2 regions of the Pseudomonas sp. P9_2 genome follow, and region 1 is predicted to be linked to the other one. Evidence: predicted binding sites of a transcription regulator. Region 1 holds the regulator's gene; the other holds the start of a gene.
The links. Region 1 encodes sigma-54, which starts transcription at its own class of promoters, with help from an activator protein. Its sites were predicted from a motif close to ANTGGCATNNANNTTGCTNT; they were not measured.
Positions count from the first base shown of each region.

Region 2: glnA (type I glutamate--ammonia ligase) is a predicted target of sigma-54. The motif match lies at 3,747-3,766, and genes of this name have one in related genera.

Region 1 covers NZ_CP125376.1:623,476-628,890, forward strand. The annotation lists gene lptB (LPS export ABC transporter ATP-binding protein) at 1-190, shown strand, start outside; gene QMK52_RS02685 (RNA polymerase factor sigma-54) at 374-1,867, shown strand; gene hpf (ribosome hibernation-promoting factor, HPF/YfiA family) at 1,943-2,248, shown strand; gene ptsN (PTS IIA-like nitrogen regulatory protein PtsN) at 2,258-2,722, shown strand; gene rapZ (RNase adapter RapZ) at 2,725-3,582, shown strand; gene QMK52_RS02705 (HPr family phosphocarrier protein) at 3,599-3,871, shown strand; gene QMK52_RS02710 (ZIP family metal transporter) at 3,893-4,786, opposite strand; gene QMK52_RS02715 (superoxide dismutase) at 4,819-5,415, opposite strand, start outside.
Region 2 covers NZ_CP125376.1:1,246,589-1,252,003, forward strand. The annotation lists gene typA (translational GTPase TypA) at 118-1,938, opposite strand; gene thiI (tRNA uracil 4-sulfurtransferase ThiI) at 2,078-3,532, opposite strand; gene glnA (type I glutamate--ammonia ligase) at 3,867-5,273, shown strand.

The DNA of each region.
Region 1 (5,415 bases):
CATTCACCACCTCAAGGCCAAGGGTATTGGCGTGCTGATCACCGACCACAACGTCCGTGAGACGCTGGATATCTGTGAAACCGCCTATATCGTCAACGATGGTCAGTTGATTGCTGAAGGCGACGCCGAGACCATCCTGGCCAATGAACTGGTCAAGGAAGTTTACCTGGGTCACGAGTTCCGCCTGTAGACGGAGTGGTATCGCGCCTTTCGCCGGAGCGCGCAGGAGTCAATAGAAACCTTGGTTTTTTTATTGTTACCGCGCTCTAGGCAAAGGCCCTGATATCAGGCATATAATTTGCTTATGTTGGCGCTCACGCGCCCTGTCGTGGATGGCGCATTGCGCCGGCGAATAAGGTGTTAAGCCCCTGCCATGAAACCATCGCTAGTCCTGAGAATGGGCCAGCAGCTGACGATGACACCGCAGCTGCAACAGGCCATCCGCCTGCTCCAATTGTCGACCCTGGACCTGCAGCAGGAAATCCAGGAGGCCCTGGAGTCCAATCCGATGCTCGAACGCCAGGAAGAAGGCGACGACTTCGACAATGCCGACCCACTGGCCGACAACATCGAGCAAAAACCCAATCCCGACGTGCAGGAACCCTCCTACCAGGAAACCGCCCCTACGGTGGACAACCTGGAAGAAGGCGAATGGAACGAACGCATTCCCAACGAGCTTCCCGTGGATACCGCATGGGAAGACGTGTACCAGACCAGCGCCAGCAGCCTGCCGAGCAATGATGATGACGAGTGGGACTTCACCACCCGCACCTCGGCTGGCGAGAGCCTGCAGAGCCACTTGCTGTGGCAACTCAACCTGGCGCCGATGTCGGACACTGATCGCCTGATCGCGGTTACCCTCATCGATTGCATCAATAACCAGGGTTACCTGGACGAAACCCTCGACGAGATCCTCGAAGCCTTCGACCCGGAACTGGACATCGAGCTGGACGAAATCGAAGCCGTCCTGCACCGCATCCAGCAATTCGAGCCCGCCGGCATCGGCGCCCGCACGCTCAGCGAGTGCCTGCTGCTGCAACTGCGCCAGTTGCCTGCCAAGACGCCATGGCTCGCCGAGGCCCAGCGCCTGGTCAGCGACTACATCGATCTGCTGGGTAGCCGCGACTACAGCCAGTTGATGCGCCGCATGAAGCTCAAGGAAGACGACTTGCGCCAGGTCATCGAGCTGGTGCAAAGCCTCAACCCGCGCCCCGGTTCGCAGATTGAATCCAGCGAAGCCGAATACGTGGTTCCCGACGTGATCGTGCGCAAGGACAACGAGCGCTGGCTGGTGGAGTTGAACCAGGAATCGGTGCCACGCCTGCGGGTCAACCCGCAATACGCAGGTTTTGTGCGCCGCGCCGATACCAGCGCCGACAATACCTTCATGCGCAACCAGTTGCAGGAAGCGCGGTGGTTCATCAAAAGCCTGCAAAGCCGCAACGAAACCCTGATGAAAGTCGCCACCCAGATCGTCGAGCACCAGCGCGGGTTCCTGGAATACGGCGACGAAGCCATGAAGCCGCTGGTGCTGCACGATATCGCCGAAGCGGTAGGCATGCATGAATCGACAATTTCCCGGGTAACCACGCAAAAATTCATGCATACCCCCCGTGGTATTTATGAGCTGAAATACTTTTTCTCCAGTCACGTCAGCACCTCCGAAGGCGGCGAATGCTCGTCCACGGCGATCCGCGCGATCATCAAAAAACTGGTTGCCGCGGAAAATCAGAAAAAGCCGTTGAGTGACAGCAAGATCGCTGGTTTACTGGAGGCACAAGGCATTCAGGTCGCCCGTCGAACCGTCGCCAAGTACCGCGAGTCCCTTGGGATCGCGCCTTCCAGCGAGCGTAAGCGGTTGATGTGACGGGCGGGCCACAGCGTTCCAGTGGTGGGTATTCCTGCCCACCGCTTTATGCACTGGCAACGAAGGAGAAGCTGTATGCAAGTCAACATCAGTGGACACCAGCTGGAAGTCACCAAGCCCCTGCGTGAATACACCGAGAGCAAGCTGAACAAGCTTGCGGGGCATTTTGACAAGATCACCAACGTGCAGGTCATCATGGAGGTCGATAAGCTCAAGCAGAAAATCGAGGCCACCCTGCACGTACCGAATGCCAAGCTCGTTGCCAATGCAGAACATGAAGACATGTACGCGGCGATTGACTCGCTCTACGACAAGCTCGACCGCCAACTCATAAAGCATAAGGAAAAGAATCTGCACCTGATGCAAGGTACAGGTCGTTAACCCTCCCCCATGATCCAACTTCAAACCATCCTGACCCCCGGCCGTTCCCTTGTGAACGTGCCGGGCGGCAGTAAAAAGCGCGCCCTGGAACAAATTGCCAACCTGATCAGCAGCCAAGTGCCTGAGCTGGAGATGCAAGATGTTTTCGAGGCTCTGATTGCCCGTGAAAAACTCGGCTCCACCGGTTTTGGCAACGGCATCGCTATTCCTCACTGCCGTCTCGAAGGCTGCGAGACCCCGGTCAGCGCCTTGCTGCACCTGGAAAAACCCATCGACTTCGACGCCATCGACGGTGCTCCGGTTGACCTGCTATTCGTGCTGCTGGTCCCGCAAGCCGCCACAGATGCGCATCTGGAACTGCTCCGGCAGATAGCCAGTATGCTCGACCGCAAGGAAGTACGTGACAAGTTGCGCAGTGCCAAAAGCAACGAGGCGCTGTATCAGGTCGTCCTGGATGAACAAAACGGGCAGTAATCATGCGTTTGATCATCGTCAGCGGCCGCTCCGGCTCAGGTAAAAGCACCGCCCTCAATGTGCTTGAGGACAACGGTTTCTATTGTATCGACAACCTGCCGGCCGGCCTGCTGCCGGAGTTGGCGGAGCGCGCCCTTATCCACACCGAGCTGGCGCAGCCGCTGGTCGCTGTGTCTATCGACGCCCGCAACCTGCCCAGCCACCTCTCGCGATTCCCGGAACTGCTGGAAGAAGTGCGCGCCAAGCACATTCATTGCGATGTGCTGTACCTGGATGCCGATGAAGAAACCCTGCTCAAGCGTTTCTCCGAAACCCGTCGACGCCACCCACTCAGCAGCGCCAACCGCTCCCTGGCCGAAGCCATTGAAGACGAGACCAAACTGCTGGGGCCGATCATTGATCTGGCCGACCTGAAGATCAACACCACCAGCCTGAACCTGTACCAGTTGCGTGACGCGATCAAGTTGCGCCTGCTGAATCAGCCCGAGCCGGGCACGGCGTTCCTGGTCGAGTCGTTTGGCTTCAAGCGTGGCATGCCGGTCGATGCCGACCTGGTGTTCGATGTGCGCTGCCTGCCCAACCCTTACTGGAAGCCGGAATTGCGCGATCAGTCGGGGCTGGATCAGCCCGTCGCCGACTACCTCGCCGCGCAGCCAGATGTGGAAGAGATGTTCCAGGACATCTCCAGCTACCTGCTTAAATGGTTGCCGCGTTTTGCCGCGAGCAATCGGGCGTATGTCACCATTGCCATTGGCTGCACGGGTGGCCATCACCGCTCGGTTTACCTGACTGAGCGGCTAGGCCAGGTGCTGCAACAAACCCTCAAGAATGTACAGGTTCGCCACCGCGACCTTAGCTGAAAGGAACACCTGCGCGATGCCCGCTCTGGAAATTGAAATCATCAACAAGCTGGGCCTGCACGCCCGGGCGTCGGCAAAGTTCGTCGGCGTGGCTGGAAAGTTTCCCTGCCAGATCCGCGCCGGGCGCACCCCGGAGTCCATGGTCGATGGCAAGAGCATCATGGCGATGATGATGCTGGCAGCTGGCAAGGGCACCACGATTCATCTGCGCACTGAAGGCGAGCAAGAGCAGGAAGCGATGGACGCTTTGGTTGGGCTGATCAACAACAAGTTCGATGAAGGCGAATAACCGCCGATGCGAGAGCTGGCTTCAGCCCAACGCCGTATCCATCACCATCATCAGGCAAAACCCGATACACAACCCCAGGCTGGCGAGCTTTTCGTGACCGTTGCGACGCGATTCGGGGATCACTTCATGGGTCACTACCAACAACATCGCACCGGCGGCCAGCGCCAACCCCAAGGGAAGCAACACCTCGGCCAGGCTCACCAGCCAGGCGCAGAGCACCGCAAATACCGGTTCAACCAATCCTGATGCGGCGCCGATCAGGAACGCCTTGATCCGCGACATCCCCGCCCCAGCCAATACCAGCGCGATCACCAAGCCCTCGGGTACATCCTGCAAGGCAATGCCCATGGCGAGACTGTCAGCATCCGCCATCCCTCCTCCCGCGGAGACGCCCACTGCCATGCCCTCGGGAATGTTGTGCGCAATGATGGCGAACACAAACAGCCAGATGCGCGGCGGGATCACCGGCTTATCCGGCGTCCCCACCAGCATCTCCGGGCTGGCGCCGGAGACCTTGCGATCCACCAGATACAACCCGAATGCGCCCAGCATGATGCCGAAGCTGATCAGCCCACCCGCCCCCCACGGCGAAAGCCCCAGGCCTTCAGCCGCTGCGATACCCGGCACGACCAGGGAAAAAGCGGTCGCTGCGAGCATCACACCTGCACCGAAGCCCAGCAAGGTATCGCTCAACGCTACCGGCATCCGCCGAATCACCAGGACCGGCACCGCGCCCAGCGCCGTACCGAGCGCGCAAATCGCGCCGCCCTGCAACGCGCGCAGGATACGCGGCTCAAGGTCCAACCAGGCCAGCCCATGGGCCACCAGCAATGCAGTCCCTGCCAATAACAGCAGTGAACCGAACGCATAACGGAACATTCGCACGCTGCTGATCGCCAGTGTTTCAGTGCCCATAATCGCCCTTAGATCTTGTTTTAGAGTGAATGTCAGGCCAAGGCGGCCTGGTAGCGGGCAGCAACTTCCGGCCAGTTAATTACGCTGTAGAACGCATTGATGTATTCAGGGCGACGGTTCTGGTAACGCAAATAGTAGGCATGTTCCCAGACGTCCAGACCGAGGATTGGCGTGTTGCCACTCATCAGCGGGCTGTCCTGGTTGCCGCTGCTTTCCACGACCAGTGTGTTTTGCGGGGTGACGCTCAACCAGGCCCAGCCACTGCCGAAGCGGGTCAGCGCAGCCTTGGTGAATGCCTCCTTGAAACTGTCAAAACCGCCCAATTGCTCATCGATAGCCTTGCCCAGCGCGCCTTCGGGTTTACCACCCCCTGTAGGTGACATGACCGCCCAGAACAACGAATGGTTTGCATGGCCGCCTCCTTGATTGACCACGGCAACGCGTAACTTCTCCGGTAGTTTCTGCACGCTGGACACCAGCTTCTCCACCGGCCAACCAGCGAATTCCGTGCCCTCCACGGCAGCATTCAGATTATTGATGTAAGTCTGGTGATGCTTGGTGTAGTGAATCTCCATGGTTTGCGCATCGATATGCGGCTCAAGGGCGTCATAGGCGTAAGGCAGGGCCGG
Region 2 (5,415 bases), 620 kb from region 1:
ACTGTGGGAGCTGGCTTGCCTGCGATGGGGCCAGTAAAGACAACACACAAACAGCAGGCACAAAAAAACGCCCCCGGCCTTTCGACCGGGGGCGTTTTTCATTCAGCCTGAGTTAACTCAGTTCTTGGCTTTCTTGGCAGCGCGGGTACGCTCGCCTTCGTCCAGGATCTTCTTACGCAGGCGGATCGACTTAGGCGTGACTTCGCACAGCTCGTCGTCCTGGATGAATTCCAGGGCCTGTTCCAGGGTGAAGCGAACAGGTGGAACCAGAGCGATGGTTTCGTCTTTGCCCGAAGCACGCATGTTGTCGAGCTTCTTGCCTTTGGTTGGGTTGACGCCCATGTCGTTGTCACGGCTGTTCAGACCAACGATCTGGCCGTTGTAGATCTCTTGACCGTGTTCAACGAACAGCTTGCCACGCGCCTGGAGGGTTTCCAGGGAGTAGGTCAGCGCCTTGCCGGTTTCTACCGATACCAGAACACCGTTCTGACGGCCGGACATGTCGCCGGACTTCATGGTGTCGTAGCGATCGAAGATCGAGGTCAGGATGCCAGCACCGTTGGTCAGGGTCAGGAACTGGTTACGGAAACCGATCAGACCGCGAGCAGGGATGTTGTATTCCAGACGTACACGGCCTTTGCCATCCGGCACCATGTTGGTCAGGTCGCCCTTACGCAGACCCATCTCTTCCATGACCTTGCCCTGGGATTCTTCAGGGGTGTCGATGGTGACGTTTTCGAACGGTTCCTGCTTCACGCCGTCAACAGTACGGATGATCACTTCCGGACGACCAACACCCATTTCGAAGCCTTCGCGACGCATGGTTTCGATCAGTACCGAGAGGTGCAGCTCACCACGGCCGGAGACCTTGAACTTGTCAGCCGAGTCGCCTTCTTCAACGCGCAGAGCAACGTTGTACAGCAGCTCCTTGTCCAGACGCTCCTTGATGTTACGGGAGGTCACGAACTTGCCTTCTTTACCGCAGAACGGCGAGTCGTTTACCTGGAAGGTCATGGAAACGGTTGGCTCGTCAACGGTCAGAGGCTTCATCGCCTCAACGTTGTCCGGCTGGCACAGGGTGTCGGAGATGAACAGCGAGTCCATGCCGCTTACGCATACGATGTCGCCAGCGAAAGCTTCTTCAACGTCGATACGGTGCAGACCGTGGTGACCCATCAGCTTCAGGATACGACCGTTACGCTTCTTGCCGTCGGCGCCGATAGCCACAACCGGGGTGTTCGGCTTGACGCTACCACGAGCGATACGGCCAACGCCGATAACACCCAGGAAGCTGTTGTAGTCCAGTGCCGAGATTTGCATCTGGAACGGGCCGTCACGGTCAACTTTCGGCGCGGGTACGTTGTCGACGATCGACTGGTACAGCGGGGTCATGTCTTCAGCCATGTCGGTGTGGTCAAGACCAGCAATACCGTTCAGGGCCGAGGCGTAGATGACCTGGAAGTCCAGCTGTTCTTCGGTAGCACCCAGGTTGTCGAACAGGTCGAAGATCTGGTCCAGAACCCAGTCCGGACGCGCGCCTGGACGGTCAACCTTGTTGATGCACACGATCGGACGCAGGCCGGCTTCGAAAGCCTTCTTGGTCACGAAACGAGTTTGCGGCATAGGGCCGTCTTGAGCGTCAACCAGCAGCAGAACGGAGTCAACCATCGACATTACGCGTTCTACTTCGCCGCCGAAGTCGGCGTGGCCCGGGGTATCCACGATGTTGATGTGGTAGCCGTTCCAGTTGATGGCGGTGTTTTTTGCCAGGATGGTAATACCGCGCTCTTTTTCCTGGTCGTTGGAGTCCATCACGCGCTCGTCGTTGAGCTCGTTGCGCTCCAGGGTGCCGGATTGACGCAGGAGTTTGTCTACCAGGGTGGTTTTACCATGGTCAACGTGAGCAATGATGGCGATGTTACGTAGATTTTCGATCACTTGTGTATCTCGATCAGAGGATTCGGTGTGCTGACAGGTCGTGGCAGCGATTAACAGTAGAGTCAGGCCTTGCCGTTACAGCTTGACGGCAGAGTCGGGGGGCCGGTGACGCAGGCCACAGGCAAACAGCCCCGGGCTCTTAGCTCGGTCGATAAACGCGCACATTGGCATGCCCCTCACTGAGCAAATGGTGGGCATGCAGGCGACTCATCACGCCTTTGTCGCAATACAACAGGTACTGACGGCTGTTATCCAGTTCCTTGAAACGCGCGTTCAGTGCGTAGAACGGCAGCGTTTGCACGTCGATGCCGGCGATTTCCAGCGGCTCATCCTCAGCGGCATCCGGGTGACGGATGTCGATGACGATCTGGCCGGCCAGGGCTTCGCTGACTTCTTCGATTTTTACATCCTGACCCAACTCGTCGATCACCCGATCGATTGGGACCAGCTTGGCGTTCTCGAGCGCACGCTCCAGAATCGCCATGTCGAATTCTTTCTCTTCATGCTCCACGCGGTGACGCTTGGCGTGGGTCTTTGGGTTCACCGAAATGACCCCGCAGTACTCGGGCATGTGCTTGGCAAAGTCGGCGGTGCCGATTTGCTCTGCCAGGTCGATGATGTCCTGTTTGTGGCTGGCGATCAGCGGGCGCAACACCAGCTTCTCGGTGACGCAGTCGATGATCGACAGGTTCGGCAGCGTCTGGCTGGACACCTGGGAAATCGCCTCGCCGGTCACCAGCGCGTCAATCTGCAATTGATCGGCGATTCGGGAAGCGGCGCGCAACATCATACGCTTCAATACCACGCCCATATGACTGTTATCGACTTTGCCGAGAATTTCGCCCAGCACTTCCTCGAACGGCACGCTTACAAATAGCACGCGCTGGGAGCTGCCGTACTTCTTCCAGATAAAGTGCGCAACTTCCATCACGCCCAATTCATGGGCACGCCCGCCCAGGTTAAAGAAGCAGAAGTGGCTCATCAGGCCGCGGCGCATGATCTGGTAGGCCGCCACCGTGGAATCGAAACCGCCGGACATCAATACCAGGGTCTGTTCCAGGGCGCCCAGCGGGTAGCCGCCGATGCTGTTGTGCTGGCTGTGGATCACAAACAACCGTTGGTCGCGAATTTCCATGCGCACTTCAATTTGCGGCGCTTTAAGGGAAATTCCAGCGGCGCCGCACTCGCGACGCAGCTTGCTGCCGACGTATTTCTCGACATCCATGGAGCTGAAGGTGTGCTTGCCGGCACGCTTGCAGCGCACCGAAAAAATCTTCCCTTCAAGCGCACTGCCGTAGTGCTGCTTGCACTTTTCGGTGATGTCATCGAAGTCGCCCAGCGGGTACTCATCCACCTGCAGGAAATGCGCGATGCCCGGCATGCAGCTCAGGCGCTCGGTCATGTCCTTCAAGGCTTTGGCGTCGGTAATGCGGGTTTCCAGCTCGAGGTTGTCCCACACGCCGTTCACCACCACAGCCGGGTCCAGGTCACGGAGCACGGCACGGATGTTCTTGGCCAACTGACGGATGAAACGCGTCCGTACCGGTCGGCTTTTGATGGTGATCTCGGGGAAGACTTTAACGATTAATTTCATGGAAACAGCGCGCGCCGGGCCTGCTGAAAAAGGGGGGCGCGGATTATAGCGGAAATCGCTCAAGGTTTAACCAGTTAATATGCATCGAACGTGCAACGCACCAAAACAGGTCATTTACACAAATAAACGCTACATTGTAGTGCGCTATTTCTCGCGCTTTGGCCTATTGCACCGCTTTAGGGGCCATTTTGAGGCAAAAAGACCATGTTGGCGCACTGGCATGTAATTTGCTCTCTTGTGAGGCAGGTTGCCTTGGCGGAGTATCCGCGCCGGCATCACCCACATTCTAAGGGCTAACTCCACTACCCAAGCCCGAAGCCACCCGGAGGACACCATGTCGAAGTCGGTTCAACTCATCAAAGATCATGACGTTAAATGGATTGATCTGCGCTTCACGGACACAAAAGGCACTCAGCACCACGTGACCATGCCGGCTCGCGACGCGCTGGATGATGCTTTCTTCGAAGAAGGCAAAATGTTCGACGGTTCCTCCATCGCCGGCTGGAAAGGCATTGAAGCTTCCGACATGATCCTGATGCCGGACGACAGCACTGCCGTGCTGGACCCGTTCACCGAAGAGCCGACCCTGATCCTGGTCTGCGACGTGATCGAGCCGTCGACCATGCAAGGCTACGACCGCGACCCACGTGCGATCGCCAAGCGTGCCGAGGAATACCTGAAGTCCACCGGTATTGGTGACACTGTATTCGTGGGCCCGGAGCCAGAGTTCTTCATCTTCGACCAGGTTAAGTTCAAGTCCGACATCTCTGGCTCCATGTTCAAGATCTACTCCGAACAAGGTTCGTGGATGTCCGACCAGGACGTGGAAGGCGGCAACCATGGCCACCGTCCAGGCATCAAAGGCGGCTACTTCCCGGTTCCACCGTTCGACCACGACCACGAAATCCGTACCTCCATGTGCAACGCCATGGAAGACATGGGCCTGGTCATCGAAGTGCATCACCACGAAGTGGCGACTGCCGGCCAGAACGAAATCGGTGTGAAGTTCAACACCCTGGTAGCCAAGGCTGACGAAGTTCAGACCCTGAAGTACTGCGTACACAACACTGCCGTCGCTTACGGCCGTACCGCTACCTTCATGCCCAAGCCTCTGTACGGCGATAACGGTTCGGGTATGCACGTTCACCTGTCCATCGCCAAAGAAGGCAAGAACACTTTCGCAGGTGAAGGGTATGCCGGCCTGTCCGATACCGCCCTGTACTTCATCGGCGGCATCATCAAGCACGGTAAGGCCCTGAACGGCTTCACCAACCCGTCGACCAACTCCTACAAGCGTCTGGTCCCAGGTTTCGAAGCGCCGGTAATGCTGGCCTACTCGGCGCGTAACCGCTCTGCCTCGATCCGTATTCCTTACGTGTCCAGCCCGCGCGCTCGCCGTATCGAAGCTCGCTTCCCGGACCCGGCTGCCAACCCATACCTGGCCTTCGCTGCACTGGTCATGGCCGGCCTGGACGGTATCCAGAACAAGATCCACCCTGGCGACGCCGCCGACAAGAACTTGTACGACCTGCCGCCTGAAGAGGCCAAAGAGATCCCACAAGTGTGCGGCAGCCTGAAAGAAGCCCTGGAAGAGCTGGACAAGGGCCGTGCGTTCCTGACCAAAGGCGGCGTGTTCAGCGACGACTTCATCGACGCTTACATCGCCCTGAAAAGCGAAGAAGAAATCAAGGTGCGCACCTTCGTACACCCACTGGAATACGAGCTGTACTACAGCTGCTGATCCGGTAGCGCGGCTTCTTAAGAGCGGCGTGACGAAAAAGACCTCCCCCGGGAGGTCTTTTTTTTGCCTGGGCGTTACGCTACGCCAGCTCTGCAAACCCAATCAAAGTGTGGGAGCTGGCTTGCCTGCGATAGCGCACTAC